DNA from 2 places in the Paraburkholderia sp. 2C genome. Region 2 is predicted to be linked to the other one. Evidence: predicted binding sites of a transcription regulator. Region 2 holds the regulator's gene; the other holds the start of a gene.
What was found. The regulator LexA, encoded in region 2, represses DNA repair genes until DNA is damaged. The targets are predictions, from matches to a motif close to ACTGTATNNNNATACAGT.
Positions count from the first base shown of each region.

Region 1 (15,383 bases), on a different contig from region 2:
ACGGGTTCGGACCGCGTCGTCGTCGAAGCGTACGACGATCCGGCCGTCGAGGGCGTCACCTGTTATGTGTCGCGCGCGCGCACGGGCGGCATCAAGGGCACGCTCGGCATCGCCGAAGATCCGACCGAAGCGTCGATCGCGTGCCGCCAGGTCGGCGCGATCCGCTTCACGGGCGGACCGCTCAAGCAGCAAGCCGATGTGTTCACCGAACGCATGTCGCTAATCTTCAAGACGTTGCACGTCGTGCGGGTGGTCGACGCGAAGCGCAACACGCTCGTCTATCTGACCTACAGCGACCGCGTCGCCACCGGCAGCGCGAAAAACAGCGTTACCGCCGTGCCGATGCCGGCCGGCACGACGATTCCGGTGAAATGACCGGAGCGCAACGCTCCGGGTCCGGACGCGACGATCCCAAACCCGTACCCCAATGAAACCCATCTGTCTGGCGGCGCCGATGCCGCGGTAAACTGGCGAATCCAGCCCGGATCAGAGCCGCGATCACTGCCGGGATCACAGCCGGGATCGCGCAATTGGAGCCCCGGCCGGATGCCCGGCACATTCACGATGACCACAGCCCGTTTCCGCGATTCCGCCCGTTACTGGCGCACGCCGCTCATGCCCGGCGCGGATCTGCTCACGGCCGAATATCACGATCACGCGTTCACGCCGCACTGGCACGACGCGTACACGATTCCCGTGATCGAAGCGGGCGCGGAGACCTATCAGTACCGCGGGTCGCGCTATGTCGCCGAGGCGGGCAGCGTGCCCGTCATCAATCCGGGCGAATTGCACACGGGTTCGCGCGCGATGGACGAAGGCTGGCGCTACCGCGTGCTGTACGCGCCGATCGACTATCTGCAACAGCTCGCGGAAGACATCGCGGGCAGCGCGCAACCGCTGCCGTGGTTCGACGCCGAGGTGATCCGCGACATCGACCTCGCACAGCGGCTGTCGCGCGCGCATCGGCTGCTCGAGGCGAACGGCAATGCGCTCGCCGCGCACGCGGCGATGCTCGATGCGCTGTCCACGCTGCTGGTCCGCTACGGCCGCACGCGGCCCGAGGCGCTACCGGCCGCAGCCGGCGACGACAAACACGTCAAACGCGACAAACGCGTGAGCGCGATGCAGGAACTGCTCAGCAGCGAACTCGCGGCGCCGGTGACGCTCGCGGAACTGGCCGATGCCGTCGCGCTGTCGCCGTTCCACGCGGCGCGCCTCTTCACGCGCGCGACGGGTCTCGCGCCGCACGCGTGGCGCAACCAGATTCGTCTGCAGCGCTCGCTCGCGCCGTTGCGCGCCGGCGTGCCCGTCACCGAAGTGGCCGCCGCGAGCGGATTCACCGACCAGAGCCACTTCACGCGACATTTCCGGCGCATGTTCGGCGTGCCGCCGGGCCGCTGGCAAGGTACATGAGAACGTCGCCGTATCTCACCCCGCCGGCGCTGCACGGCACCCACCCGCACCAATCCACGCCACACCGCAAGAACGTACAAGCGCGCAAGCCCGCCTCCGCGCTAGCCTCCCCTCCCGGAGGAACCCAGCTTGACACCCACTCACCCTCACCGCTTCACCGCATTCACCGCCGGCGCGCGCGACACGATCCCGATGCTGATCGGCGCCGCGCCATTCGGCGTGATCTTCGGCACGCTCGTCGCGGCGGGCCCGCTGCACTTGTGGCACGGGCAGCTGATGTCGCTGATCGTATTCGCCGGCTCCGCGCAATTCATCGCGCTCGGCCTCGTCGCCGGCCACGCGAGCTTTGCCGTGATCTGGGCGACGACCTTTGTCGTCAACCTGCGCCACGTGCTGTACAGCGCGACGCTCGCGCCCTATGTCGCACACCTGCCGATGCGCTGGCGCTGGGCGCTCGGCGGCCTGCTGACCGACGAAGTCTTCGCGGTCGCGTGGGCGCACTACCGGCTGCATCCGCCGGGCTCGGTGGGGCCGTACTACTTCCTCGGCTCGGGCCTGTCGATGTACCTGAACTGGCAGATCTGGACGCTCGCCGGGCTGCTGTTCGGCGCCGCGTTCCCGGGCCTGCAATCGCTCGGGCTCGACTTCGCGATGGTTGCAACGTTTATCGCCATCGTCGTGCCGCAGCTTGTCGCGCTGCGCTATGTCGCGGCGGCCGTCACCGCGGGCGCGCTCGCGTTCTTCTGGCAGGCGTGGCCGTACAAGCTCGGCCTGCTCGCCGCGGTATTCGCCGGCGTCGCGGTCGGTGTGCTTCTGTCGCGGCGGGGCGAAGCCCGGCGCACCACCGCGGAGGCCTCGCGATGAACGATGCGCTGATGATCGTTGGCATGGCGCTGATCACATGGCTGATTCGTGCCACCGTCTTCGTGCTGGGCGACCGGCTCGTGTTTCCGCCGCTCGTGCGCACCGCGCTCGGCTTCGTGCCGGTGACCGTGCTGACCGCGATCATCGTGCCGATGGCGATCGCGCCGCACGGCGGCGGCGCGGAGCTCACGTGGCGCAACCCGCAGCTCGTCGGCGCGCTCGCCGCGGTCGCGGTCAGCGCGCTGACCAAACGCCCGCTGCTGACCATTGCGGTCGGCCTCGCGGTGTTCTTCCTGTGGCAAGCAGCGTTACCGGGATAGGCAAAAGCCGATTTCCTCAAGTTTCACTTCCCGCCGCCGATAAACAGTCGAGGTCCATCAGCCTGGCATGCTCCCGCAAGCGCCCGGCAGCCCGGCCTCGACCGTGTCGCGCATCGTTGAATCGCGCAGTTTTACAGCTTTTACGCAGTGGCCAGAAGCCGCTTTCGCGCTTGCGATGCCGCGCCGGATGACTAAACGGGATATGACATGGGGCAAATCACCCTTTCATTGAAGGACGAGACTGTCGCCTCGTTGCGCAAGGATTTCGACGCGTTCGTGCGCGTCTCGCTGAAACTCGATTCGCAGTTTGCGACGCCGTCGTTCGAGGACTTTTTGCGCGCGAAGCTGCTCGACAGCATGGTGCCGCTGACCGAGCACGCCGTGCAGCGGATGCTGCAGGGCGGCCAATACGCATGGGCCAAACGTACGCTGGACAAGGAGTTCCCCGACGTCGTCGCGATTCTGATGCGGCAGGCGACGGACTTCGGTTTTGCATTCGCGTCCCGCTCCGAATGGACGCCCGAGGAGCTGGCGAAGCAATGCCGCGAATGGGCGACGGCGATCGTCAACGAAGCGCAATGCAGCCCGAATCTGGTCGACCCGCTTGCCGCGCAGATCAAATCCGCGGCACAGGACATTCAGGCCGTTGAAGAGTCGATGCAGACGCCCGCGTGGCGGCTCGCGGAATCGCTGCGCCAGCGCGTGTACGAGGCGAAGGTCGCCTGCGAGACGAGCTTCGGCAGCACCGCGCGCGAAAAGCTCGGCGAACTGCGCGGACTGCTGCGTCTCGGCATCACGCATGGCTCGTTTCAGAAGCAGGAAGCGCAGCAGATCATGGAATACCTGCGTCTGCTCAAGCCGGAGATTTTCGTCGAGGAGCCGTACGACGTGTTCACGCGGCTTGCCGCGTGGCTGCGCAATTTCTTTATGCCGGCGCCGCGTCCCCAGTCGCCGCAGCAACAGCAGCAGCAGCGGCAGCCGCGCTGAATGTTCACCTGAGTGTCCACCTGAGTAGCGACCCGGGTAGCGCCTGAGTAGCGACCTGAGCGGCCAGCCAGGTTGCCGTACAGGTTGCCCCGCGCAGGGCCCTATCCGGCGCGCCGCTCGGCGCCACGCTCAAGCCCCCGCGCCCGGCGCCCCGCTCACGCCCACATCTTCCTGAGCTTCGCCGCGATCTCCAGTTTCGCCTGCGCGGCCGCCGCGAGCCCCGCCGCGGTCGGCGCGGCGGCCACCGGCGCGGGCGGCCACGCGTATGCGTCGAACAGCGGCAGCAGGTCCACCGGGATAAAACGTGTGCGCGACGCCCATACGTGCCGGTCGCCGAGATGCGTCTGGTTGTGCACGTAGAAGCGCTGCGGCACGACGATATGCAGGTCTTCCTTCGCGCGCGTCATCGCGACATAGAGCAGACGCCGCTCTTCATCGATTTCCTCGTCGCTGCCGGTGCCGAGATCCGACGGAATACAGCCGTCGACACCGTTGAGCACGAACACGTTGCGCCACTCCTGGCCTTTCGCGGAGTGGATGGTCGACAGGATCAGGTAGTCCTCGTCGAGCAGCGGCACGCCGGATTCGCCGCTCGTGGCGTCGGGCGGATCGAGCGTCAGTTCGGTCAGGAAACGCTCGCGCGAAGCATAGGTGCCGGCGATGCTCTCCATTTGCAGCAAGTCGGCGTGACGCACCACGGCGTCTTCATGATTGCGCTCGAGATGCGGTTCGTACCAGCGGCGGATCAGTTCGAATTCGGCCGGCCACTGGGACGTACGCTCGCCCAACGCGGACATGAGCGCGACGAACGGTGGCCAGTCTTCGAGCGCGCGCGGCGGTGGCGTGAAGCTGGCGAGCGCCCGAGCGGGACCGGTTTGCGCGGGCAAGACAACCGCGTCGCCAGCCGACCCATCGCCCCCATCGCCCCCCTCGCCCGCGGCCGAAATCCCGGCAACCGGAGCGCCAGCCGCCGCTGCGCCGGCCGCCGCATCCAGCACCCGCGCTGCCGTGGCCGGCCCGACGCCCGGCAACAACTGCACGACGCGAAAACCCGCCACCCGGTCGCGCGGATTCTCCGCCCAGCGCAGCACCGAGAGCACGTCTTTCACGTGCACCGAGTCGAGAAACTTGAGTCCGCCGAACTTCACGAACGGGATATTGCGCCGGGTCAGTTCGATCTCGAGCGCCGCACTATGGTGCGCGGCGCGAAACAGCACCGCCTGCGACTTCAGCTTGACGCCGGCTTCGCGCGCGGCCAGCACCTGTTCGACGACATAGCTCGCCTGCGCGGCGTCGTCGGCCACCGTGACGAGGCGCGGCCGCTGCGCGGATGCCTTGTCGGTCCACAAATTCTTCGTAAAGCGCTCGGATGCCAGCCCGATAACGGCGTTGGACGCGGTAAGAATGGGCTGCGTCGACCGGTAATTGCGTTCGAGCGTGACCTGCTTCGCGGGCGGATCGAAATGCGTGGGGAAATCGAGGATGTTGCGCACCGTCGCGCCGCGAAACGAATAGATAGACTGCGCGTCGTCGCCGACGACGGTCAGCCCGCGGCCGTCGGGCTTCAGCGCGAGCAGGATCGACGCCTGCAGCCGGTTGGTGTCCTGATATTCGTCGACGAGCACATGATCGAAGCGGCCCGACAGATCGGCCGCGATCGACGGCTCCGCGGCCATATGCGACCAGTAGAGCAGCAAATCGTCGTAGTCGAGCACGCTTTGCTTCTGTTTCGCCTCGACGTAGGCGGCAAACAGCGCGCGCAGGTCAGCTTCCCATTCGCGGCACCACGGAAAGCTACTGTTCAGCGTGTCGCCGAGCGACGCGCCCGTGTTGACGACGCGCGAATAGATCGCAAAACAGGTGGACTTCGATGGAAACCGGCGCTCCTTCGCCGAGAAGCCGAGCTCATGGCGCACGAGGTTCATCAGATCGGCGGAGTCTTCGCGATCGTTGATCGTGAAAGTTGGCGCGAGGCCGATCAGGTCCGCGTACTCGCGCAACAGGCGCGCGCCGACGCTGTGAAACGTGCCCGACCAGGTCAGGCCTTGCGCAAGCGCCGCGCGCGCGCCGAGCGCGTCGCCGGCGATGCGCGCGACACGGCGCGTCATCTCGAGGGCGGCGCGGCGCGAAAACGTCAGCAGCAGAATGCGGCGCGGGTCCGCGCCCTTCACGACCAAGTGCGCGACGCGATGCGCGAGCGTGCTGGTCTTGCCGGAGCCCGCGCCCGCAATGACGAGCAATGCGCCGGACGGGCGCGTCACGTCGCTGGCGCCGTATTCGACGGCCGCGCGCTGTGCGTCGTTGAGCCTGGCTAGCCAGGCAGAGGCGTCCGGCGCACCGGTGCCAGACGCGGTAAAGACGGACTCGGACGTGGGAGCGGCGGCGGAGGGCACGGCGTGCGAACGGAATAGGAGTCAGGGCGACGCATACTGTATATCCATACAATGTGCGCCGACAAGCGCCCTTTTTTTCGACGCGCACGCCGGCCAGCCGCTGGCCGCCGCGCAGGGATCCGATTACTCCTGCTTCTTCGCGTCCTTCACGCGCGCATCGGCCGCGGCCTTATCGGCATCCGACTGCGCATCGGCCTTTTCCCGATCCGCCTTCGCCTGCGCGACCGCGGCCTTCTTGTTGGCCTTCGCCTGCTCCTTCGCCGCCTTGTTATCGGCGTGCGTCACCGGCTCGCTGGCCGGATCGTGCGATGTCTGCGCGAACGCGAATGTCGACACGCTGCCCGCGATCAAAGCGGCAAGCAACCGGTGGGTCGATTTAGTCATGACGTTCTCCCTCCTTCAGTCAAAGTGATCGATCAATGCGGCGGGCGCTTCGATGAGCGCCCCGCTCAGTGTTTGGTCTCGTCATCCGGCACCTGCGTCCCGTTGCCCGACTGCAAATCGGTCTTCAACTGGTTCGCGGCGGCCTGCCGGTCCGCGGCGCGGTTGTTCTTCGCGTTGTTCACCTGCTCCTGGTATTGCGCCTTCGACGCCTTTTTCGCGTCGCGGTATTCGGCGTTGGCCCGGGCGTCGGCATCGCGTTTCTGCACAAGCGGATCGGGCGGCGTGGGCGCGGTCAGCGTCTGCCGCGGCGGCGGCGTGCCGGCCGGCGCCGGCATCTGCACCCCCTGCGCGGCGGGCGCCGTGGCGGGCGCATTCGGGGGTGTATTCGAGGTCTGCGCGACGGCGGCGGTCGTGGCCAGCGCGGCGATAGTGCTGCCGATCAGCAGCGAACGAAGCTGGGTCATGGCGATCCTCTCTGAAGGTTGTGCGCCGGACGTCACGCTGGAGCGCGCACCCGGTCCTTTGGGTGGCCCGATGGTAGGGCCTCTCGTGCAGCCCGATGCAAAATGCAGCAAACCATCCTAAGGACAGCGTTTTTCTGAGCAAAGTTCGTGATCAAACGACGTTGTTACTTACCGTTTCATTTTCTGACAACTGCATCACATCTCGGTCCCAATCGCCTCTTTCAGGTCGGTGAAACAAATTCGCACGCGCTTTCCACAACAGGGCGACGGGCCCCGTGCTTTCGCTTATGATGCGAATCCTTTCCGATTCACCGCGTCGTCCCGCGACGACATGCGTCGTCCTTTTCCGCAACTGCCATGCCCAACCTCGATTTCACGCTGACCGGCGACTACGTCGAACTGCACAACCTGCTGAAGCTCACCGGTCTGGCGGACAGCGGCGGGGCCGCGAAGGGGCTCGTCGCATCGGGCGCGGTAAAAGTGGATAACCAGGTGGAACTGCGTAAAACGTGCAAGATCCGCGCGGGCCAGGTCGTGCTGCTCGGCGATACGCGCATCGCGGTCCATGAAGCGTCAGCGCAGCACCGCTAAGATTTCGCACCACAAACGTGCGTGCTGATCGACAGCCGCCGCGCGACGCAATAAGCTGTTCGCTTCACGACAAAAACATTACATGCGGCGCGCGCCGGGCACCCGGCGCCGCGCCACGCTGCCGTCATGTCCCAATCCGGTCTATCCCGCCCGCTTGCCGGGCCGCCTTCGCTAACGCGACATGCCACCGATACCGCGCGCCTCGCCGCGCCGCTCGCGATCGCGCAGCTGTCGCAGATGGCGATGAGCGTCACCGACACCGTGCTGCTCGGCTCGCTCGGCCCCGATGCGCTCGCGGCGGGCGGCCTCGGCGCGAACCTGTTCTTCGTCGTCGTCACATTGCTGCAGGGCGTGCTGACGTCCGTTAGCGTCAGCGTGTCCCACGCGCGCGGCGCGCAGGCCGACGAACGCGTACCGCATATCTACTGGACCGGCTTTGCGCTCTCCATCCTCCTCGCCGTTCCCGCCTTCGTGCTGCTGTCGTTCGCGGCGCCGATCCTGACGACGTTCGGCGAACCGGCAGTACTCGCCGAGCACATCGGCGAGTACTGCGCGGTGCTGCGCTGGGGCGCGCCCGCGAGCCTGATCGGTGTCGGGCTGATGCGCTCGTTCCTGCCGGCGATCGGCGCGGCAAAGCGTTTGCTGTGGGTATCGGTAGGCAGCGTCGTGTTCAACGGCTTTCTCAACTACGGCCTCATTCACGGGGCATATCGATTGCCGCGTCTAGGCTTTCTCGGGTCCGCCGTCGCGACAACGATCACCGTCTGGCTGTCCGCGCTGATGCTGATGGCGCTCTTGCACCTGCGGCCGCGCTACCGGCACTTCGTGACCGCGGCGCGGCCCAACGTGCCGCTGATGGGCGAACTGTTCGGCATCGGCTGGCCCGTCGCGATCACGTACGGCGTCGAATCGCTGCTGTTTCTCGCGACGGGCCTGATGGTCGGTCTGTTCGGCGAGTCGCAGCTCGCCGCGCACCAGATCGCCCTCAACGTCGCGTCGGTGGCCTTTATGGTGCCGCTCGCGATCGGTCAGGCCGCGAATGTGCGCGTCGGATACTGGTCCGGCGCGGGCGTACCGCTGGCGGCGCGCCATGCGGGGTTCGTCGCGCTCGGGCTTGGCGTCGGCTTCATGTCCCTATCGGGGCTCGTGATGGTCGCGGCGCCGCACTGGATCGTCGGACTCTATCTGCATCTCGACGACCCTTCGAATGCGCAAACCGTCGCGCTCGCGAGTTCGCTGCTCGGCGTCGCGGCAATCTTTCAGATTGTCGACGGCATGCAGACGGTGGGCTCCGGCTGCCTGCGCGGGCTCAAGGACACGCGCGTGCCGATGTTCGCCGCCACCTTCGGCTACTGGGGCATCGGCTTTCCAACGGGTTACGTGCTCGCGTTTCATTTCGGGCTTGGCGCACGCGGGCTGTGGTGGGGACTCGCCGCGGGGCTCGCGAGCGTGGCAGTCCTGATGACATTGCGCTTTCACCGCATCAGCGCGCGGCATATCGCGGCCGTGCAGGCGTAACGGCAACGGCGGCCGCGTCGTGTCCGTCAGGAAACGATGCGGCGCGGGCGCATCGATTTCGTTGCGTGCGCAACCAGCCCGCCGGTCCGCCAGTCAGTTGTCGCTCCATCGAGCGCCGCCGGTAAAATGCGCTCCACACACCACCAGACGCCAGCTAAAACAACAGGACCGCCTCGATGCTTTCCCGCGTTACCCGACTCTTTCCGCTGTGGGCCGTCCTCGCGTCGCTCGCCGCGTACTTCGCGCCCGCGTCCGTCGCCGGCATCGCCCCGCACGTCACCGCGCTGCTCACGCTGATCATGCTGTCGATGGGGGTCACGCTATCGGTCGCCGATTTTCAGCGCGTCTTCACGCGGCCCGCGCCCGTCGTCGCCGGCATCGTGCTGCACTATCTCGTGATGCCGCTTGCCGCGTGGGCAATCGCGAAGATGCTGCGCATGCCGCCCGATCTGACCGCCGGCATGGTGCTGGTCGGCAGCGTCGCGAGCGGCACCGCGTCGAACGTGATGATCTATCTCGCGCGCGGCGACGTCGCGTTGTCGGTGACGATCAGCGCGTTATCGACACTCGTCGGCGTGTTCGCGACGCCGCTGCTCACGCGCCTCTACGTCGACGCGTCGATTGTCGTCGACGTGCGCGGCATGCTGATGAGCATCCTGCAGATCGTCGCGCTGCCGATCGTGATCGGCCTCGCGATCAATCATCTGTTCGGCAAGCTCGTGCGCCGTATCGAGCCGGTGCTGCCGCTCGTGTCGATGGTGTCGATCCTGCTGATCATCGCGGCCGTGGTCGGCGGCACGCAGCCGAGCATCGCGTCGGTGGGTCTCACGGTTGCACTCGGCGTCGTGCTGCACAACGGTATCGGTCTGCTTGGCGGTTACTGGGGTGGACGCCTGCTCGGCTTCGACGAAGCGGTCTGCCGCACGCTTGCGATCGAAGTGGGCATGCAGAATTCCGGGCTTGCCGCGACGCTCGGCAAGCTCTATTTCGCGCCGATCGCGGCCCTGCCGGGCGCGCTCTTTTCGGTGTGGCACAACCTGTCGGGCTCGTTGCTCGCGGGCTACTGGGCAGGACGGCCGACGCGCGGCGCGCATCAGGCGCGAACGGCGACGCAAACCGGGCGCGCGGCCACGCTCGACGGCGAACGCGGCTGACCGCGCTGCGCGCGCCGCATCGAATGTGGGCGGCGCGACGCGACACGCCCGACGTCGATCCGACGGATCGCAGCATCTCGTCGGCACACTGCGTCGACACGACACAGGCTCGCACGCAAGCGCGTATGCGCCTGCGCATCGCCTCGCACGACGACCGCCGCGACGACGGCACAACGCTTGCCACCTTCCCGACCCGCTTTGCCGATTCCCCTTAGAATGGCCTTCCCAACGCGACGCCAGGCCGCGAGGCGTTCATGCGAAGTCAAAAAATGGGGAGGGTCAGCGTGCCGTCGTACGATCGTCGAAGTCCCAAAATTGCGCCATGCGGCGCATGGTCGGTCCTGTCTGTTCTTGCTCCGGTAATTCGTACGCTTTCCACGTTGCGCCGCTCGCGCGCAACATCGATATTGCTGGCCCGCGTCGCGTTCATCGCCACGAGGACCACTGCCGCCGCATTTACCACCGCATTTACCACCGCATTTACCACCGCCGTTACCACCGCAGCTGCCACCGCCGTTCTCATGTTGAGCGGCTGCGCAACGCGTCCGCCCGCGTCGTCGTTCGACCCGCCCGTCTCGCACGCGCTGCCGCAATCGACGGCCACGCCGCTGGGCGCCGCGCTTGCTGCGCCCGAGGCCGCGCATCCGGAGCAGTCGGGCTTTCGCGTGCTATCGAGCGGCACCGAAGCGCTGCAGATGCGCATTGCGCTCGCGCGCGCCGCGACGAAAACGCTCGACATGCAGTACTACATCGCCAACGAGGACACGACCGGCAAGCTGCTGCTCGCCGCCGCGCTCTATGCGGCGGACCAGGGCGTGCGCGTGCGCATGCTCGTCGACGACCTGAACTTCAAGGATCTCGACGACGTCATGGCATCGCTGAACACGCATCCGAACATCGAGATCCGCGTGTTCAACCCGTTCGGCAGCGCGCAAGGCAATTTCTATCAGCGCACCCAGAACTTCTTCACGCAGATCGGCAGCTTCACGCGGCGCATGCACAACAAGGCGATGATCGCGGATAACCAGCTCGCGATCGTCGGCGGCCGTAACCTCGGCGACGAGTATTTCAGCGCGAGCCCGACGCTGCAGTTCCGCGATATCGATGTGCTCGCCGCGGGCCCGATCACCGCGAAGGTCTCCGCAAGCTTCGACGAATACTGGAACGACAGCAGCGCGTACCCGCTGCGTGCGCTGAACCGGCAGAAGTTCGATCCGAAGCAGCTCGACGCAACGCGCGACGCATTGCGCGCGCATTGGCATCAGAACGCGGACCCGTATAACGCAAAGCCGCTCAACGCGACACCGCTCGCCTCGCAAATCCAGAAAGACGAGCTCGGCCTCACGTGGGCGCCGGCGGAATTCAACGCCGATTCGCCGGCGAAAGTCCGCTTGCCCGAGGAAGACTACAGGAGCCCCGTGATTGCGCGCATCGCCGAGCTCGTCAGCGAGGCGCAGCAGGAAGTGCTGATCACGTCGCCGTATTTCGTGCCGCACGACGCGGGCGTCAAAGCACTCGCGAGCCTCACCGCGCGCGGCGTCAAGGTAAAGGTGCTGACCAATTCGCTGGCCGCCACCGATGCCGTCGCGGTGCAAGCCGGCTATAGCCCGTATCGCGATCCGCTGCTCAGGGCCGGCGTCGAGCTCTACGAATTCAAGCCCCTGCAGGAGCAAAACGTGCGCGCCGGCATGTTCGGCTCGCAGTCGCGCGCGAGCCTGCACGCAAAGACACTCGTATTCGATCGCAAGACGCTCGTGATCGGCTCGATGAATCTCGACCCGCGTTCGGCGCATCTGAACACCGAACTCGGGCTCGTGATCCATAGCCCGCCGCTCGCCGAACAGGTCGCGACGCTGTTCGATCACGTGACCGGCCCGCAGTCCAGCTATCACGTCATGCTCGCCGATCCGTCGCGCTTCTATTTCCGCGGACCCGAGAGCCCGTATCACCTCGTCTGGACCGACGAGGAAGACGGCCACACCGTCACCTACGACGTGGACCCGAATGCCGGTCTCTACCGGAATGTGCTGACAGGTTTATTCTTGCTTTTACCAGTCGACGACCAGCTTTGACGGCGTGCGCCCGCCGCGCGCCGTCGTCAAACCTTCAAGCGGAGTGACATCATGACCGAAGATGTACGGATGGAACGCGATACGTTCGGCGAGATTGCGGTGCCGAACGATCGTCTATGGGGCGCGCAGACGCAGCGCTCGCTGCAGAACTTCAAGATTTCGACCGAGAAGCAGTCGCCGGAACTGATCCATGCGCTCGCGGTGATCAAGCGCGCGGCGGCCGAAGTCAATCTTGGCCTCGGCGTGCTCGATGCGAGCAAGGCGAAGGCGATCGTGCATGCGGCCGACGAAATCATCGAAGGCAAGCACGCCGGCGAGTTTCCGCTGGCGGTCTGGCAAACGGGTTCGGGCACGCAGACCAACATGAACCTCAACGAAGTGATCGCGAACCGCGCGAGCGAGCTGATGGGCGGCAAGCGCGGCGAAGCGCGCCTCGTGCATCCGAACGACGACGTGAACCGCGGCCAGTCGTCGAACGATGTGTTTCCCACGGCGATGCATATCGCGGCCGCGGTCGGCATCGTCAAGCATCTGCTGCCCGCGCTGAAGACGCTGCGCGATACGCTCGACAGCAAGGCGAAGGCGTTCGCCGGCATCGTGAAGATCGGCCGCACGCACCTGCAGGACGCCACGCCGCTCACGCTCGGCCAGGAATTCTCGGGCTATGTCGCGCAACTCGATCAGGGCATGCGCCACGTCGAAGCGACGCTGCCCCATCTGTATCAGCTTGCGCAGGGCGGCACCGCGGTCGGCACGGGCCTGAACGCGCATCCGCAATTCGCCGATCAGGTCGCCGCGACGATCGGCAAGCTGACGGGACTGCCGTTCGTGTCGGCGCCGAACAAGTTCGAGGTGATGGCCGCGGCCGACGCGCTCGTCTTTGCGCATGGCGCGCTCAAGACCGTTGCCGCGAGCCTGATGAAAATCGCGAACGATATCCGCTGGCTTGCCAGCGGCCCGCGTTGCGGCCTCGGCGAACTGTCGATTCCGGAAAACGAGCCGGGCAGCTCGATCATGCCGGGCAAGGTGAACCCGACGCAGTCCGAAGCGATGACGATGCTGTGCTGCCAGGTGTTCGGCAACGATGTCGCCGTGAATGTGGGCGGCGCGAGCGGCAACTTCGAACTCAACGTGTTCCGGCCGATGATCGCGCATAACGTGCTGCAATCGGTCCGCCTGCTCGCGGACGGCGCGCTGAGCTTCAACGATAACTGCGCGGTCGGCATCGAGCCCAATCACGCACGCATCGATACGCTGCTCAACGAATCGCTGATGCTCGTGACCGCGCTCAATCCGCACATCGGCTACGACAAGGCCGCGCAGATCGCGAAAAAGGCGCACAAGGAAGGCACGACGCTGAAGGCCGCCGCACTTGCGCTCGGCCATCTGACCGAACAGCAATTCGACGAATGGGTGCGGCCGCACGAGATGGTCGGCAGCGCGCAGGGCTGAGCCGTGTAATGCAAGATGCGGCAACGCACGGCGGCGCGCGCTGCCGTGCGCCCCGCCTGCTTTAAACCTTCCCCTGCGCCACTTCCTCGGGCTTGAGTTCGACGATCGCGTCGAGCGCCGCCTTCACATCCATCGCGTACTTCGCAAGACGCTGCTGCTCGTCGGTGACCGGTACGAAAGCCGGCACCGGCAGCGGATTGCCGTTCTCGTTGACGGCGACCATCACGACGAGACAGTCGGTGGTCTGCATCAGCTCGCCGCCCTTCGGGTCGCCGGCGAACACAGACACGTGGAGATGCATGCTCGTGCGCCCGGTCGCGACGACGCGCGCGCGCAGCTCGACGAGGTTGCCGACGTGAATCGGCCGGCGAAAGCGGATATTGCCGACGCTGACCGTTACGCAATAGCGGCCCGACCAGACCGCGGCGCACGCATAGGCGGTTTCGTCGATCCATTTCATCAGCGCGCCGCCATGCACCTTGCCGCCGAAGTTGACCGATGTCGGCTCGGCGAGAAAGCGGAAGGTCGTTTCCGAACGATCCAGCTGCGCGGCGGAAGGGGTGCTCATCTTGACTCCGGTCGATCTGCAAATTGAAAGGAGCCGATTATACGAGCGCTGTAAAAAACGGGCCGCAAACCGCGACTCGCGTTACTTGCGCACCGTGACGCCTTCGTCGACCGTGCCGTACATCTCGATGCTGCTGCCGGACGAACCAACCGGCGTGCTCGCGCCGCCTTGCGCACAAGCGGCGCACGACAGCACGGCAATGACCGCGCAAGCGGCAAGAATGACTTTCATCGGATTGCGTGTCCCGGATAACACCCGTTCTGGATTCTAGCCTGGCGCGGTGGCGCCACGCGGATCGGCCTGTTGCGGGCGCGGCCTCTCGCAGCGCGACCGACCGCCCGTCACATCCGACATTTCGCTCAAGCCTGAAACGTCGAATGCGAGCGGGGACTAAAGTAGCGCCATGGCCGGTGCGCGCCGCACCTCCACCGTGCCCCGCCGCATCGACTGACGAACCGCGAGAACCTGCCGATGATCAACCCGCTTACCGAAGCCACCGGCCCATTCCCCGGCTTGAGCCGCATCGGCGCGCTGCTCGCCGATCCCGGCCGCGCCGCGATGCTGTGGACGCTGATGGACGGCACCGCCCGGCCCGCGGGCGAATTGACGCTGATCGCGGGCCTCTCGCCGTCGGCGGCCAGCGCCCACCTCGCCCGCCTCACCGACGGCGGCCTGCTCGCGCTCGAAGTGCGCGGCCGGCATCGCTATTACCGGATCGCCTCGCCCGATATCGCGGCGTCGATCGAAGCGCTCATGAATCTCGCGCAGGCCGCCGCGCCGCAGCGGCCGACGCCGCGCCCCGCGCGCACCGTGCCCGTCGAGATGCGCTATGCGCGCACGTGCTACGACCATATGGCCGGCGAACTGGCGGTGCGCGTCTGTGAGCGGCTGATCGGCGGCGGGCTGCTGACGCGCGAAGGCGACCGGCTCGATGCGACGCCCGCCGGCGCCGAGCAGCTGGCCGGCTGGGGTATCGACGTCGCGAGCCAGCGTACGCTGCGGCGCCGCTTCGCGTGCACGTGCCCGGACTGGAGCGAGCGCCGCCCGCACGTCGGCGGCGCGCTCGGCGCGGCGCTGCTCGATGCGTGGTCGTCGCACGGCTTTGTCGAGCGCACCGAACGGCCACGCGTGCTGCGCGTGACGCCCGCCGGCCACCGTCATTTCGACGACTTCCTGCGCGGCGCATAATGCGGTGCGCCACGC
Region 1 is NZ_BAAILL010000080.1:33,306-48,688, reverse strand. Features, by position in the region: gene ACYPXD_RS33415 (CreA family protein) at 1-375, shown strand, start outside; gene ACYPXD_RS33410 (AraC family transcriptional regulator) at 565-1,413, shown strand; gene ACYPXD_RS33405 (AzlC family ABC transporter permease) at 1,606-2,277, shown strand; gene ACYPXD_RS33400 (AzlD domain-containing protein) at 2,274-2,597, shown strand; gene ACYPXD_RS33395 (DUF4088 family protein) at 2,805-3,584, shown strand; gene ACYPXD_RS33390 (ATP-dependent helicase) at 3,740-5,977, opposite strand; gene ACYPXD_RS33385 (hypothetical protein) at 6,101-6,361, opposite strand; gene ACYPXD_RS33380 (hypothetical protein) at 6,427-6,825, opposite strand; gene ACYPXD_RS33375 (RNA-binding S4 domain-containing protein) at 7,183-7,416, shown strand; gene ACYPXD_RS33370 (MATE family efflux transporter) at 7,543-8,934, shown strand; gene panS (ketopantoate/pantoate/pantothenate transporter PanS) at 9,111-10,088, shown strand; gene ACYPXD_RS33360 (hypothetical protein) at 10,351-10,611, opposite strand; gene ACYPXD_RS33355 (phospholipase D-like domain-containing protein) at 10,610-12,160, shown strand; gene fumC (class II fumarate hydratase) at 12,212-13,612, shown strand; gene ACYPXD_RS33345 (acyl-CoA thioesterase) at 13,674-14,180, opposite strand; gene ACYPXD_RS33340 (hypothetical protein) at 14,262-14,411, opposite strand; gene ACYPXD_RS33335 (ArsR/SmtB family transcription factor) at 14,652-15,368, shown strand.
Region 1: ACYPXD_RS33390 (ATP-dependent helicase) is a predicted target of LexA. The motif match lies at 6,013-6,030, and genes of this name have one in related genera.

Region 2 (15,383 bases):
GTCGAGCTGTTCTCAGCCGATGGCGCTGACACAGCCGGCGCCGCCGGTGCGGCAGGCCCGCCGCCGCTTGACGAAGCAGCGGGTGCATCCGGCGGCGCCGGCGGCCGTTCGCCGGATTCACCGCGCGGCGGGATCCCGTTCAGCAACGCGGCGACGCCGTCCGGCGTCGCATAGGCATCGACGAGCGGCCCGATCAACGCAACGCCGATCATCGCGCCCAGCGCGGCGAGCGGATTGCCATGGCTTTCCGCGCCGATTCTGCGTCTAAGCAAGGCGCCGAGCTGATCCTTGAGACTCTCTCGGAACGCCGGGAAATCGACATATTCGTTGACCGTTGCCGCATCGCGCGTATCGGCTGCGCGCTTCAGGCGGTCGAGCGCGATATACGGCGATGCATAGGCGAAGGCCAACGCAATCAGAACAACGATGACAACGAGCGTGACCAGCACGGACCGCCTGATGCTGCCGCGCATCTTGTGATTCGTGCCGTGTTTGATGTGAAGACGGACGGTGCGATGACCGATGCAGCCATTTATCGCGCGCTTTGCGCGGCTTGTGCGAACCATCATCGTGCGGGGCGTTCCTTCAATGGGTTGAACAGGGCGGTTTAACGTGGACCCCATTCTCGCTGAAACGATCCCGCACTCTCCTCTACCTCACCGCGTCTCGCTGGTTGGTGACATGCGCGTAGGCGACACGCGCGTGCGCGATGAACGAGCAGGATCAGGCCGCTTGCGCGTGTTCCTCTGCGATGCAGCGGTCGATCATGTTGCACACCGCATCGACGGTGCCGACCATGATGAGACGCGACGGCCCGTGATAAACGCGCACCGGCGCGCGGCGCGCGGGCTCGGCATTGAGCGCGGCGTTCAGCGAAACGCGCGCAAACGCAGGCAACGACGACGGCAGCGACGCGTGCTGCGATGGTGCGTCAGCGTCAATGAGCGACCGCTCATGCTCATCGAAATCGAACAGCGAAGCGGTACGCGGTGCATGCATCGCGTCGAGCACGGCGCACGGCACGAGGTTGCGCAAGTGGCGCAGACGGCCGAACTGGCGGAAGGGCAGCAAGCGGGCGAGGCGTTCCATGAATCTCTCCAGACGGTATTCGGATACTGAGCGGGAACTGAGCGGAAACTGAGCGCAAACTGAGTAGAAAACTCAGCGGAAGCGCTGTGCTAAATCAGCGGGAAATCAGAATTCACCTGGCCGGATCAGCCCGACCGCGATGCCTTCGAGCGCGAAATCCGCGCTGCCGGCTTCGACGAAGATGTTTTCGTAATCGGGGTTCTCAGCGATCAGTTCGATGCCGTTGGGCCGGCGCTTCAAGCGCTTGACCGTGACGTCGTCGCCGAGACGCGCAATGATGATCTGGCCGTCTTTCGCCTCGCTGCGCTTTTGCACCGCGAGCAGGTCGCCGTCGAGAATGCCTGCGTCGCGCATCGACAGACCGCGCACCTTCAGCAGATAGTCGGGCTTGCTCGAGAAGAGCGCCGGGTCGCATGCATAGTGCTGCGCGATGTGTTCCTGCGCGAGGATCGGGCTGCCTGCCGCGACGCGGCCGACGAGCGGCAGCGACAGTTGCATCAGTGCCGCATGCGGCAGCGTGAACTGATGGGGCGCATCGTCCTGGCCGGCGAGCAGCCGGATACCGCGCGACGCGCCGGCCGCGAGTTCGATCACACCTTTGCGGGCCAAGGCACGCAGGTGCTCCTCCGCCGAATTCGCCGAGCTGAAGCCCAGCTCGGCCGCGATTTCGGCGCGCGTGGGCGGGAAGCCCGTGCGCTCGATTGCGCGGCGGATCAGATCGAAAACCTGCTGCTGTCGTGCGGTGAGTTTGGTCATGGCGCCACTGTATGGATAAACAGGTGACTGTATTTTTATACAGTATCGGGCGCTTTTCAAGCTTTACTTTAAGTTCGCCCCGCAACGCGCCAGTCATCTGCCGCAAAAACACCGTTCGACGGCGCCCCGACAGCGAAATCCGTGTCCGAACGCCGCATCCGGCCGTCATTACCACTTTTGCGTATTAAAAAATGAAGAAACATTATTTTTAATGATGAAGCGCGACGGATAGACTGGCCGCAAATCGATATCAGGCCCGGCGGATAAGCAAATCGCTGGGCCTGGAAACACCGGAACGCGGAGAGAACATGGTCTATCGGACTACGGGGTTGGCAGGAAACGTGGCGCAGCGCGCGAGAAAATTCTTCGCTTCAATGGCCATCGGTGCGGCCGCGGTGCTCGGTCTGGCCGCACAGGCGCATGCTGATACGACGCTTCTCAATGTGTCGTACGACCCGACGCGCGAGTTGTACCAGGATGTCAACGCGGCATTCGGCAAGCAATGGAAAGCGCAGACGGGCGAGTCGGTCACCTTCAAGCAGTCGCACGGCGGCTCGGGCGCCCAGGCGCGCTCGGTACTCGACGGCCTGCAGGCCGACGTCGTGACGCTCGCGCTCGCCTACGACATCGACGCGCTCGCGAACAAAGGTCTGATCGACAAGGACTGGCAGAAACGTCTGCCCGAGAACGCCTCGCCGTACACCTCGACGATCGTGTTCCTCGTGCGCAAGGGCAATCCGAAGCACATCAAGGACTGGGACGATCTGATCAAACCCGGCGTATCGATCGTCACGCCGAACCCGAAGACGTCGGGCGGTGCGCGCTGGAACTACCTGGCCGCGTGGGCATACGCGTTGCATCAGCCGGGCGGCAACGAGCAGAAAGCGAAGGAGTTCGTGTCGAAGCTCTACAAGAATGCGGGCGTGCTCGATTCCGGCGCGCGCGGCGCGACGACGAGCTTCGTGCAACGCGGTATCGGCGACGTGCTGATTGCGTGGGAAAACGAGGCGTTTCTGTCGATCAAGGAGTTCGGGCCGGACAAGTTCGAGATTGTGGTGCCGTCGGTCAGCATTCTCGCGGAGCCGCCGGTCGCGGTGGTCGACAAGGTGGTGGAGCGCCATGGCACGCGCAAGCTCGCGGACGCGTATCTGAAGTTCCTGTATAGCGAGGAGGGGCAGGAGATCGCGGCGAAGAACTTCTATCGTCCGCGCTCGAACAAGGTGCCCGCGGCGCTGACCGATAAGTTTCCGAAGCTTAAGCTCTACACGGTCGACGATACGTTCGGCGGCTGGACGAATGCGCAGAAAACGCACTTTGCCGACGGCGGCGTGTTCGATTCGATTTACTCGCCGCAGTAGTTTCAGTGACTGCAACCGATGCAGTCAGGCAGGCGCGCCTTCGGGCGCGCTTTTGAGCTTGTAACCGAAGCGCGCGTTTTCGTATGCGCGCCATGCGCGCGGTGACGCGCGCGATCCGGCAAGACTTTTGAAAGAGTACCCAGCATGACGACGTTGACCTTCCGCAAGCCGAGCGCATTGCCGGGTTTTGGCCTGACGCTCGGCATCACGGTGGCTTATCTGAGCCTCGTGGTGCTGATTCCGCTTGCGTCCACGTTTCTGAAAACGGCGACGCTCGACTGGAGCCAGTTCGTGCGCGCGGTCACCTCGCCGCGCGTGCTGGCGTCCTATCGGCTCACATTTTCCGCGGCGCTCGGCGGCGCGTTGATCAACGCCGTGTTCGGTTTTCTCGTCGCGTGGGTGCTGACGCGCTATACGTTTCCGTTCAAGCGCATCGTCGATGCGATCGTCGATCTGCCGTTCGCGCTGCCAACTTCGGTGGCCGGTATCTCGCTTGCCGCCGTCTATGCGGGCAACGGCTGGATCGGCCGGTTTCTGGAACCGCTGGGCCTCAAGATCGCGTTCACGCCGCTTGGCGTGCTCGTCGCGTTGACGTTTATCGGCTTGCCGTTCGTCGTGCGCACGGTGCAGCCGGTGCTCGAGGAGTTCGAACGTGAGCAGGAGGAAGCGGCGGCATGCCTGGGCGCATCGCGCTGGCTGACCTTCCGGCGCGTGATATTGCCGGCGGTGTTTCCCGCGCTCCTGACCGGCTTTGCGCTCGCCTTTGCGCGCGCGCTCGGCGAATACGGCTCGGTCATCTTTATCGCGGGCAATGTGCCGATGAAGTCCGAGATCACGTCGCTGCTGATCATCACGAAGCTCGAGCAGTACGACTACCCGGGCGCGACGGCAATCGCGGTCGTGATGCTGGTGGTGTCGTTCATCATGCTGCTGCTAATCAATACGCTGCAGTGGTACTTGCAGCGACGCACGAGCCGCAGCGCGTCGGCGCCGCCGACGGCGCCAGGCCTTGCACTGGCGTCAGCAACGCCGGACGGAGGTGCGCGATGAGCGACGAATCCGTCGTGCTGTCGAACACGCGGCGTGCGGCGGCGAAGGCCGCGCGTGTCGACGGTCCGGTTACCGAGCCGCGCGCGATCCGCTGGATTCTGACCGGCATCGCGTTGCTGTTTCTTGTGCTGTTTCTCGTGGTGCCTTTGGCCGCGGTGTTCTATCAGGCGCTCAGCAAAGGTTTCGCGTTCTACTTCGAATCGCTGGCCGACCCCGATGCATGGTCCGCGATCAAGCTCACGCTGCTGACCGCGGCGATCGCGGTGCCGTTCAATCTCGTGTTCGGGCTTGTCGCATCGTGGTGTATCGCGAAGTTCGAGTTCCGCGGCAAGGCGCTGCTCACGACGCTGATCGATCTGCCGTTTTCGGTCTCGCCCGTTATTTCAGGCTTGATCTATGTGCTGCTGTTCGGCGCGCAGGGCTGGTTCGGCCCGTGGCTGCAGGCGCACGATGTGCAGATCGTCTTCGCGGTGCCCGGCATCGTGCTCGCAACGGTATTCGTCACGTTCCCGTTCGTCGCGCGCGAACTGATTCCGCTGATGCAGGCGCAAGGCACCGACGAAGAAGAAGCCGCGCACGTGCTCGGCGCGTCGGGCTGGCAGATATTCCGCCGCGTGACGCTGCCCAATGTGAAGTGGGGCCTGCTGTACGGCGTGATTCTGTGCAACGCGCGGGCGATGGGCGAGTTCGGCGCGGTGTCGGTGGTGTCGGGCCATATTCGCGGACAGACCGACACGATGCCGCTGCACGTCGAAATTCTCTACAACGAATACAACTTCTCGGCGGCATTCGCCGTGGCGTCGCTGCTCGCGTTGCTCGCGCTCGTGACGCTCGGCCTCAAGCTGCTTGCCGAACGGCATCTGTCAGCGGACGTATCGTCCGTGCATGCCGGCGCGCATGCTGCCGCGGCATCCGGCATCGCGGGCGCAGCAGCGCCGTCGAGTGCGGCCGCCGGCCGCCAGGTCCAATAAGGAGCGCTTCAGATGGGCATCACCGTTCGTAATTTGCGTAAGCGTTTCGGCGACTTCACCGCGCTCGACAACGTATCGCTCGACTTTCCCCCCGGCGAGCTGGTCGCGCTGCTCGGGCCGTCCGGTTGCGGCAAGACCACGCTGTTGCGCGTGATCGCCGGCCTCGAGTTCGCCGACGACGGGCAGGTCGTGCTGCAAGGACAGGACGTCGCCGAGGTCCGCGCGCGCGAGCGCCAGGTCGGCTTCGTGTTCCAGCATTACGCGCTGTTCCGGCATATGACTGTGTTCGAGAACGTCGCGTTCGGCCTGCGCGTGAAGCCGCGCCACGAGCGGCCGTCCGAAGCGGCGATACGCGAGAAAGTGCATGAACTGCTCAAACTCGTGCAGCTCGACTGGCTTGCGCCGCGCTATCCGTCGGAACTGTCGGGCGGGCAGCGGCAGCGTATCGCGCTGGCGCGCGCGCTGGCGGTCGAACCGAAGGTGCTGCTGCTGGACGAGCCGTTCGGCGCGCTCGATGCGAAAGTGCGCAAGGAACTGCGCGGCTGGCTGCGTCGCCTGCACGACGATCTGCATATCTCGACGATCTTTGTCACGCACGATCAGGAAGAAGCGCTCGAAGTGGCGGACCGGATCGTCGTGATGAATCACGGGCATGTCGAGCAGGTCGGCAGTCCGCAGGACGTGTACGACCATCCGCAGACGTCGTTCGTCTACGAGTTTCTCGGCGCGGCGAACCGTCTTTCCGGCAGCGTCGACCGGCATGGTTTTGTTGCCGACGGCGCCGGGCAGCCGATCGCTGTCGATGCGGGCTTCGAGGGGCCGGCGCTCGCGTATGTGCGTCCGCACGATCTCGTGCTGTACCCGCGGGCCGCGGGCGGGCATCGCGATGGCATCGCGTTGGGCGTGCGGCGTGTGGTGACGCTCGGCGGGTCGGTGCGCGTCGAACTCGAAGGGCTTCGGAGCGGTGCGGGAGCGGGCGCAGCGGCGCCGGACGGGCGCGCGCCATCGGTGCTCGAAGCGGAGCTCGACCGCGAAGCGTGGCGCGAATTGCAGCTTGCGGTCGGCGATGCGGTGACCGCGGTGCCGCGTTCGCTGCGCGTGTTCCCGGCCAGGACCTGAAAAAACAGTGGAGACAAACACATGAACTTCCAGCAGTTGCGCTTCGTGCGCGAGGCCGTGCGCCAGAACATGAACCTGACCGAAGTCGCGAACGTGCTGTACACGTCGCAGTCGGGCGTGTCGAAACAGATCAAGGACCTCGAGGACGAACTCGGCGTCGACATCTTCATTCGTCGCGGCAAGCGGCTCACGGGGCTCACGGAGCCGGGCAAGGCCGTGCATCAGCTGATCGAGCGGATGCTGCTCGATGCCGAAAACCTGCGACGCGTCGCACGGCAGTACGCGGACCAGGACAACGGCCACCTCGTTGTCGCGACGACGCACACGCAGGCGCGCTACGCGCTGCCGAAAGTGATCCGCCAGTTCACCGACGTGTTTCCGAAAGTGCATCTCGCGCTGCGCCAGGGTAACCCGCAGCAGATCGCGCAGATGATCATCAACGGCGAAGCGGATCTCGGCATTTCGACCGAGGCGCTCGACCGCTACCCCGATATCGTCACGTTCCCGTGCTATTCGTGGCATCACGTCGTCGTCGTGCCCAAGGATCATCCGCTCGTCGGCCGCGCGAACCTGACGCTCGAAGAAATCGCCGAATATCCGATCGTCACCTACGACCAGGATTTCACGGGCCGCTCGCATATCGATCAGGCGTTCACGAAAGTCGGCGCGATGCCCGATGTCGTGCTGACCGCGATCGACGCGGACGTCATCAAGACCTATGTCGAACTCGGCATGGGCATCGGCATCGTCGCGGCGATGGCGTTCGATCCGAAGCGCGACAGCGAACTCGTCGCGCTCGATACGCAGCATCTGTTCGAAGCGAGTACGACGCGCGTCGGCTTGCGCAAGGGCGCGTTCTTGCGCGCTTACGCGTACCGGCTGATCGAGATGTTCGCGCCGCAGTTGAGCGAAGCGGAAATCGCGGCGCAATTGCGCGAGGCGGTTTAAGCGCGGGCTTCGCTTATGGCGTTTGGCGTTGAACGCCTGGCGTTCGGCTTCGACCGAGGCGGCGCATCGCTTACAATCGCCCGCATGAATACCTCACCTTCCTCGCCTTCTTCCGCGCCGCCCAGGGCGTTGCCGCGCATCGCGGTGCTGGCGACCGGCGGCACGATCGCCGGCTCCGCACAGGACGCCACGAGCACGGCCGGCTACCAGGCCGGTGTCGTCGGCGTCGGGCAACTGCTGGCGGCCGTGCCCGCGCTTTCCGCGCTCGCGACCATGCACGCCGAGCAGGTGGCCAGCATCGACAGCAAGGACATGCCGCTCGCGCTATGGACAACGCTCGCGCAGCGTGTGAACGCACTGCTCGCGAGCGACGACATCGACGGCATCGTCATCACACACGGCACCGATACGCTCGAGGAAACCGCGTACCTGCTGCATCTGACTGTCAAAAGCGCGAAGCCTGTCGTGCTGACCGCGGCGATGCGGCCGTCGAGCGCGCTGTCGGCCGACGGGCCGTTGAACCTGCTCAACGCGGTTAGCGTCGCGGCGCACCGCGCGGCACACGGGCAGGGCGTGCTCGTCGCGTTCAATAACCGTATTCACGGCGCGCGCGACGTCGTGAAGACCAGCACGTTCGCCGTTGAAGCATTCCAGTCGCCGGAAGTCGGTGCGCTCGGTTGGGTGCAGGACGGACGCGTCGAGTTTCAGCGCGGCGTCATACGGCCTCATACGACGGCCAGCGAATTTGCGATTGAGTCGACGTCGAACGACGCGTGGCCCGCGGTCGAGATCGTCGCGAGTTATGCCGGCGCGACGCGCGTGATGGTCGATGCGCTTGTGAAAGCCGGCGTACGCGGCATTGTCGTGGCGGGCACGGGCAATGGGTCGATTCACGCAGCGCTGCAGCAGGCGCTTGCCGAGGCGGCCGCGCACGGCATTGCCGTCGTGCGTGCGTCGCGCGTCGGCTCGGGACATGTGATGCACAACGGCGCGGCAGCGGACGATGCGCTCGGCTTCGTCAGCGCGAACTCGCTCAATGCCTATAAGGCACGCGTGCTGCTGATGCTGGCGCTAGCGGCCGGCAACGCGGCGCCGGCAGCGTTGCAGCGCGTATTCGATCTTTACTGATTCCGTACGTGTTCTTCATACGCTCAGTGATGCGAACAAAGCGCAGCGCGTTGCGGTTGCGCTCGATTGTGAAATCCGACAGGCGGACACCCGACGACGACGTCTGACCGACCAAGGCTTCCCCGTCGCCGACGGGCGCCGCTGCGGACCCCACTGGCCGCTCTCAGCCCAGAGCGGCCTGATTTGTCCAGCCCGTCGCGTTGTGCGCTTCGAACCGGACGCCCCACAAGAGGGCTGTCGCTGCTGCGTGTTGCTGCGTGTTGCTGCCTGTTGCTTCATGTGGCCGCGGCTGCGACAGCCCGAGTCCTGCCGTACTGCCTTATCCGATACAGGAACGCTTTACGCCGCCTTCGCGTCGCTCGCGGGCGCCTGCGCGACCTCGAAGTTGCCCATGATCTCGAGCGCACGCACCATCGCCGAGTGATCCCACGCCTTGCCGCCGTTTGCCGCGCAGACGCTGAACAGTTGCTGCGCGCTTGCCGTATGCGGCAGCGCGATGCCGAGCTTGCGCGCGCCGTCGAGCGCAAGGTTCAGGTCCTTCTGATGCAGCTCGATCCGGAAGCCCGGGTTGAACGTGCGCTTCGTCATGCGCTCGCCGTGCACTTCGAGAATGCGCGACGCCGCGAAGCCGCCCATCAGCGCGCGGCGCACGCGTTCCGGGTCCGCGCCCGAGCGCGCCGCGAACAGCAGGGCTTCCGCGACCGCTTCGATATTGAGCGCGACGATAATCTGGTTGGCGACCTTGCAGGTCTGGCCGGCGCCGTTATCACCGATCAGCGTGACGTTCTTGCCCATCAGGTCGAACAGGGGCTTGGCCTGATCGAACGCCTTCTGCGGGCCGCCGACCATGATCGTCAGCGTCGCATCGCGCGCACCGATTTCGCCGCCCGACACCGGCGCGTCGAGGTAGTCGCAGCCGAACTCGTTGATCTTCTTCGCGAACGCCTGGGTTTCGAGCGGCGAGATCGAGCTCATGTCGATCACGAGCTTGCCCTTGGCGAGGCCCGCGGCGACGCCGTCAGCGGCGAACAGCACGTTCGCGACGTCCGGCGTGTCGGGCACCATGATCACGATCACGTCCGATGCCTGCGCAACGGCCGTCGAATCCTTGACCACGGTCGTCGTTTTGGTCAGATCGTCCGGCACCGGGTAGGCACCGTTCACAAACAGCGTGTGGCCACCCTTCAGAAGGTTGCGCGCCATATGCGCGCCCATGATGCCGAGGCCGATGAAACCGATCTTTGCCATTTACATACTCTCCGTGAAAGCTAGAAATTGGGGGGCTGCGATGTTTGCTGTGCTTACGCCGGCGCTTTCGCATGCTTGAACCAGCCGAGTCCTTCGGCGGTCGTCGTGCGCGGCTTGTATTCGCAGCCGATGTAGCCCGCGTAGCCGAGCGAGTCGAGCAGATCGAACAGGAACGGGTAGTTGATTTCACCGGTGCCGGGTTCGTTGCGACCGGGGTTGTCGGCCAGCTGGATGTGCGCGATCGACGCGAAGTTCTTCTTGATCGTCGCGGCCAGTTCGCCTTCCATCCGCTGCATGTGATAGATGTCGTATTGCAGGAACAGGTTGTCGGAGCCGACCGCGCGGATCACGTCGAGCCCTTCGGCGGAGCGGTTCAGCGCGAAGCCCGGAATATCGTACGAGTTGCACGGCTCGACGAGCAGCCGGATGCCTTCCTTCTTCAGCGCGGCAGCGGCAAAACGCAGATTCTCGACAATCGTCGCGCGCGCCTTGTCCGCATCGACGCCGGCCGTCGGAATGCCGACGAGGCAATTCAGTTGCGGCACCTTCAGCGCCTTCGCGTATTCGATCGCGCGGCCGACGCCTTCCTGGAACTCGCCGACCCGATCGGGCAGGCATGCGATGCCGCGTTCACCGGCTTCCCAGTTGCCGGCCGGCAGGTTGTGCAGCACGAGCTTCAGGCCGTTTTGCTGCAGGCGCTCGGCCAGCTCGGCGGCCTTGTACGGATACGGAAACAGGAATTCGACGGCATCGAAGCCCGCGTTGGCCGCGGCGGCAAAACGCTCGAGGAACGGTACTTCGTTGAACAGCATCGTCAGGTTGGCGGCGAATTTCGGCATTGTTTCTCTCTGGTCGGTCAGGTGGACAGCGTCCCGCGGGCGGTTTTCACAAACCGCCGCGACGGGCACGGCAAAAACAGAAGCAGACTGAGAAGCGCGGCGCGACGGCAATGCGCGCCGCGCGAGGGCGATACGCGCACTGCGCCGCCGCTCGCTGTTCGGCTCGATCCTCAATCGAGCGCGCTGAGCGCGCTGATCGAAGTCGGCGCATCCTTGTGCGATGCGGCCAGTTCCTCGAACTCGTTGACCGCGTCGATTTCCGCGCCCATCGAGATATTCGTCACGCGCTCGAGAATCACTTCGACGACGACCGGCACGTTGAACTCGGAGAGCATCGATTGCGCCTTCTTGAGCGCCGGCTCGATGTCTTCGGGCTTGAACACGCGCAGCGCCTTGCAGCCGAGGCCTTCGGCCACCTTCACGTGATCGACGCCGTAGCCTTCCACTTCGGGCGCGTTGATATTGTCGAACGACAGTTGAACGCAGTAGTCCATTTCGAACGCGCGCTGCGCCTGGCGGATCAGGCCCAGATACGAGTTGTTCACCACGACATGCACGTACGGCAGCTTGAACTGCGCACCGGCCGCGAGCTCTTCGATCATGAACTGGAAGTCGTAGTCGCCGGAGAGCGCGACGATCGGGCGCTGCGGATCGGCCGCACGCACGCCGAGCGCGGCCGGGATCGTCCAGCCGAGCGGGCCGGCCTGGCCGCAGTTGATCCAGTTGCGCGCCTTGAACACATGCAGGAACTGCGCGCCGGCGATCTGCGACAGGCCGATCGTGCTCACGTAGCAGGTGTCGCGGCCGAACACCTTGTTCATTTCTTCGTAGACGCGCTGCGGCTTGATCGGCACGTTGTCGAAGTGCGTCTTGCGCAGCATCGTGTGCTTGCGCTCCTGGCATTGCTCGACCCACGCGCCGCGATTCTTCAGCTTGCCGGCGGCCTTCCATTCCTTCGCGACTTCGACGAACAGCTCGAGCGCGGCCTTCGCATCGGACACGATGCCGAGATCCGGGCCGAACACACGGCCGATCTGCGTCGGTTCGATATCGACGTGCACGAACTTGCGGCCCTTCGTATAGACCTCGATGCTGCCCGTGTGGCGGTTCGCCCAGCGGTTGCCGATACCGAGCACGAAATCCGCGGCGAGCATCGTCGCGTTGCCGTAGCGGTGCGACGTCTGCAGGCCGACCATGCCGGCCATCAGCGGATGGTCGTCGGGAATCGCGCCCCACGACATCAGCGTCGGAATCACGGGCACGCCGAGCGTTTCGGCGAACTGCACGAGCAGGTCTTCGGCCGCTGCGTTGATCACGCCGCCGCCCGAGACGATCAGCGGCTTTTCCGCATCGTTGAGCATCTTCAGCGCCGCTTCGATCTGTGCGCGCGTCGCCTTCGGCTTGTAGACCGGCAGCGGTTCGTAGGTGTCGATGTCGAACTCGATTTCGGCCACTTGCACGTCGACCGGCAGGTCGATCAGCACGGGACCCGGGCGGCCCGAGCGCATCAGATGGAATGCCTGCTGGAACACGCGCGGCACGAGCGCCGGCTCGCGCACCGTGACGGCCCACTTGGTGACCGGCTTCGCGATCGATTCGATATCGACGGCCTGGAAGTCTTCCTTGTAAAGGCGCGCGCGGGGAGCCTGGCCGGTGATCGCGAGAATCGGAATCGAGTCGGCCGATGCCGAGTAAAGGCCCGTGATCATATCGGTGCCCGCGGGGCCCGACGTGCCGATACAGACGCCGATATTGCCGGGCGCGGCGCGCGTGTAGCCTTCGGCCATATGCGAGGCGCCCTCGACGTGGCGCGCGAGCACGTGGCTGATGTTGCCCGCCTTGCGCATCGCGGAATAGAACGGATTGATCGCGGCGCCGGGTACGCCGAAGGCGGTGTCGATCCCTTCTTTTTCAAGTACGAGTACGGCTGCGTCGACGGCTCGCATTTTGGCCATGAGTGTCTCCTCGGGAGGTCCTGCAAAGTGGGAAATGGGGCGTTCCCTGAACTGTAGGCGCGCACCAAAGGTTTGATAAGATCGGTTTGGGTCGCTTATTCCGATACAAAAAGTATTGAATCGGTTTTGCAGGGAGACACGAGATGGACCGCTTCAAACAGATCGAAACCTTCGTGCGCGTGGCCGACTCGGGTAGCCTCGCCGCCGCGGCGCTCGAGGAGGGCGTGTCGCCGGTGATTCTCGGCCGCCGCATCGACGCGCTCGAAAAGCGGCTCGGCGTGAAGCTGATGTACCGCTCGACGCGGCGGCTCGTTGTCAGCGAGGAGGGCGCCGCGTTTCTCGAACGCTGCCGGGGGCTCCTGTCCGAATGGGACCAGGCGGAAAACGAACTGTCCGCCGGGCACCGTGCGGTGAGCGGGCATCTGATCGTCTCGGCGCCGGCCGCGTTCGGCCGCAAGCATGTCGCGCCGCTCGCGCCGGCATTTCTTGCCGACAAGCCCGAATTGCAGGTGTCGTTCAATCTGACCGACCGCGTCGTCGATCTCGTGCGCGAAGGCTACGACCTGTCGATTCGCATCGGCGGCGCGGTCGATCCGAATTTCGTCGCGGTCAAGCTCGCGTCGAACCGGCGCGTCGTGTGCGGCACGCCCGAGTACTTCAACCGATACGGCCGGCCGAAAACGCTCGAAGACCTGCCTCAGCACAATTGCCTCGCGTTCAATCTGCAAGGCGGGCAGAACCGCGGCTGGTACTTCCGGCGCAACGGCAAGCTGGCGACGGTGCGTGTCGGCGGCACGCTCGACTGCAACGACGGCGAGCTGCTGCATCGTTGGGTATCCGAAGGACTCGGGCTCGGCTGGCGCTCGACGTGGGAAGTGCAACAGCAACTCGCGCGCGGCGAGCTCGAAACGGTGCTCGACGAATACGCGCTGCCCGAGTACGACATTCTTGCCGTGTATCCGCAGCAGCGGTTCGTGCCGGCCAAGGTGCGCTATTTCATCGACTATCTGAAGGAGGTGTACGCGCGGCCCGGGTACTGGACGGGCGAAGCGTAGCGGTCATCCGACCGTGAGCACGCCGTTCATCGTTTCGTGCCCCGACCCACAGAAGATGTCGCACAGGAATTCGACGGTGCCGGCGTCTCCGGCCTGCGCCGCGAGCCGCACCGGCGGCCCCGGCGGCACGTCGACGCGCACGCCGTACTGCGGTATTGAGAAGCCCATGGGTACGTCTTCGGACGTCAGTTCGAAGACGACCGCTTCGTGTGGAGCGAGCTTGATCTGATCCGGAGTGAACACGAAGCGCTTCGCGTGCACTTTGATTACGCGCGGCGCGGCGGCATGCGCGGGCAGGCGCGACATCGCGGCGAGCGCGGCGCCAGAGCCGGCCAGCATCAGCCATCTGCGCCGCGCGACGTCGACGGCGGCGCGTTGGCCGGCGGGTTGGGCCGAGGAAGTCGTGATGGCGGGCCTGCCCGCGGTTTCGGTTGGCTTTTGCATCGCGCGTCCCCACGATCACGAAAGGTTGCGAATCGGCTTTTCGTTGAGCGCGAATGCGTTCGGCGCCCGGTCTACCTCGACCTGCCGCCAGCCGAGTCCGCGATAGGGCGCAGCCGCATCCCACGGCACCGGCAGCCGCTTTTCCTGCGAGCCTGGCGCGGGCAGCGGGAACATCAGCGAGCGCGCCGCGTGGTGCGCGATATTGCCGGTCATCGTGTGGTGCTCCTGATGGATATGCCCATAGAAGACGGTCACGTTCTGCCGGCGCGTCAGCACGTCGATGACCTGCGCGCCATCGCGCGTCGCCCAGTCCCATTGCGGCGCAAGGTCGAACAGCGGCCGATGCGTGAAGACGACGATGCGCGCATCCTGCGGCTGCCTGTCGATATCGGCGGCAAGCCAGGCGATCTGCTCCGCGCCGACGCGGCCCGCCGGGTCCGATACGTTGTCGAGCGTGATGAAGTGCACGCCCTTGTGATCGAACGTGTAGTGCGTGTCGCCGAAGCGCTCCTTGAACGCGGCGCCCGCGTCGAGGCTCGCATCGTGTTCGCCGGGCATCAGGTAAAGCGGCTTCACGTCGAGATTCAGCACGATCGCCTCGAACTGCATCATCCGCTCGCGGCGCACCTTCGGGTCGTCGGTCGTGTGCGTGAGGTCGCCGGTGAAGATCACGAAGTCCGGCTTGACCGGCAGCGCGTTCACCGCGGCCACCGCCTTCGGCAGCGTGCCTTTTGCATCCGGATTGACGGCCGGGCCTTCGAAGCCCCAGTGCGCATCGGATAGCTGGACGAAATAAAAGTCCTGGTCGCGGCCGTACGTGAAACCGGGCAATGCCGACGCGAATGCCGCGCCGCCGACCGCGGCCAGCTTCAGGAAATCGCGCCGTTTCAGATGACGAAGGGTCTTTTGCATGATCGCTCCTCGCAGGATGCGTCGTTCGGTTGTCACTCGGTTGCCGCTCAGTTGCCACCAAATTGCGCGGTCTGCCTGTCGAACCTGGCAGGCGCGCGGTTTATTCCCGTTAAATTTTTTTTGCTCAACGACACATCGGGCGGGAATAAACTCGTCGCGTAGCCGGTACAGCAGCGGTAACGATCGGAGGGCTTTGGTGACGGAAACCGACAGTGACACCGCACAGCGCAGCGCCCGCTTCCAGCAGATGGCGCTGCCGCATCTCGACGCGGCTTTTAACCTTGCGCGCTGGTTGTGCGGCAATCCGAACGATGCGGAAGATATCGTGCAGGACGCTTACATCCGCGCATTCCGCTACTTCGATATGTTCCACGGCGAGAACGCGCGGCCGTGGCTGCTCACGATCGTGCGGCGCACGTGGTACAGCGAGTGGCAGAAGCGCGAGATGTCGCGTCATTCGGTGGAATTCGACGAAAACCTCGACGACACGATGTTCGAGGGCTGGAGCGAT
Region 2 is NZ_BAAILL010000045.1:22,152-37,534, reverse strand. Features, by position in the region: gene ACYPXD_RS21995 (DUF2939 domain-containing protein) at 1-473, opposite strand, end outside; gene ACYPXD_RS21990 (hypothetical protein) at 724-1,089, opposite strand; gene lexA (transcriptional repressor LexA) at 1,195-1,845, opposite strand; gene ACYPXD_RS21980 (sulfate ABC transporter substrate-binding protein) at 2,154-3,203, shown strand; gene cysT (sulfate ABC transporter permease subunit CysT) at 3,348-4,253, shown strand; gene cysW (sulfate ABC transporter permease subunit CysW) at 4,250-5,224, shown strand; gene ACYPXD_RS21965 (sulfate/molybdate ABC transporter ATP-binding protein) at 5,237-6,343, shown strand; gene ACYPXD_RS21960 (CysB family HTH-type transcriptional regulator) at 6,365-7,291, shown strand; gene ACYPXD_RS21955 (asparaginase) at 7,376-8,419, shown strand; gene ACYPXD_RS21950 (2-hydroxy-3-oxopropionate reductase) at 8,759-9,667, opposite strand; gene hyi (hydroxypyruvate isomerase) at 9,721-10,506, opposite strand; gene gcl (glyoxylate carboligase) at 10,677-12,461, opposite strand; gene ACYPXD_RS21935 (LysR family transcriptional regulator) at 12,605-13,516, shown strand; gene ACYPXD_RS21930 (cupredoxin domain-containing protein) at 13,520-13,855, opposite strand; gene ACYPXD_RS21925 (metallophosphoesterase family protein) at 13,976-14,872, opposite strand; gene ACYPXD_RS21920 (RNA polymerase sigma factor) at 15,069-15,383, shown strand, end outside.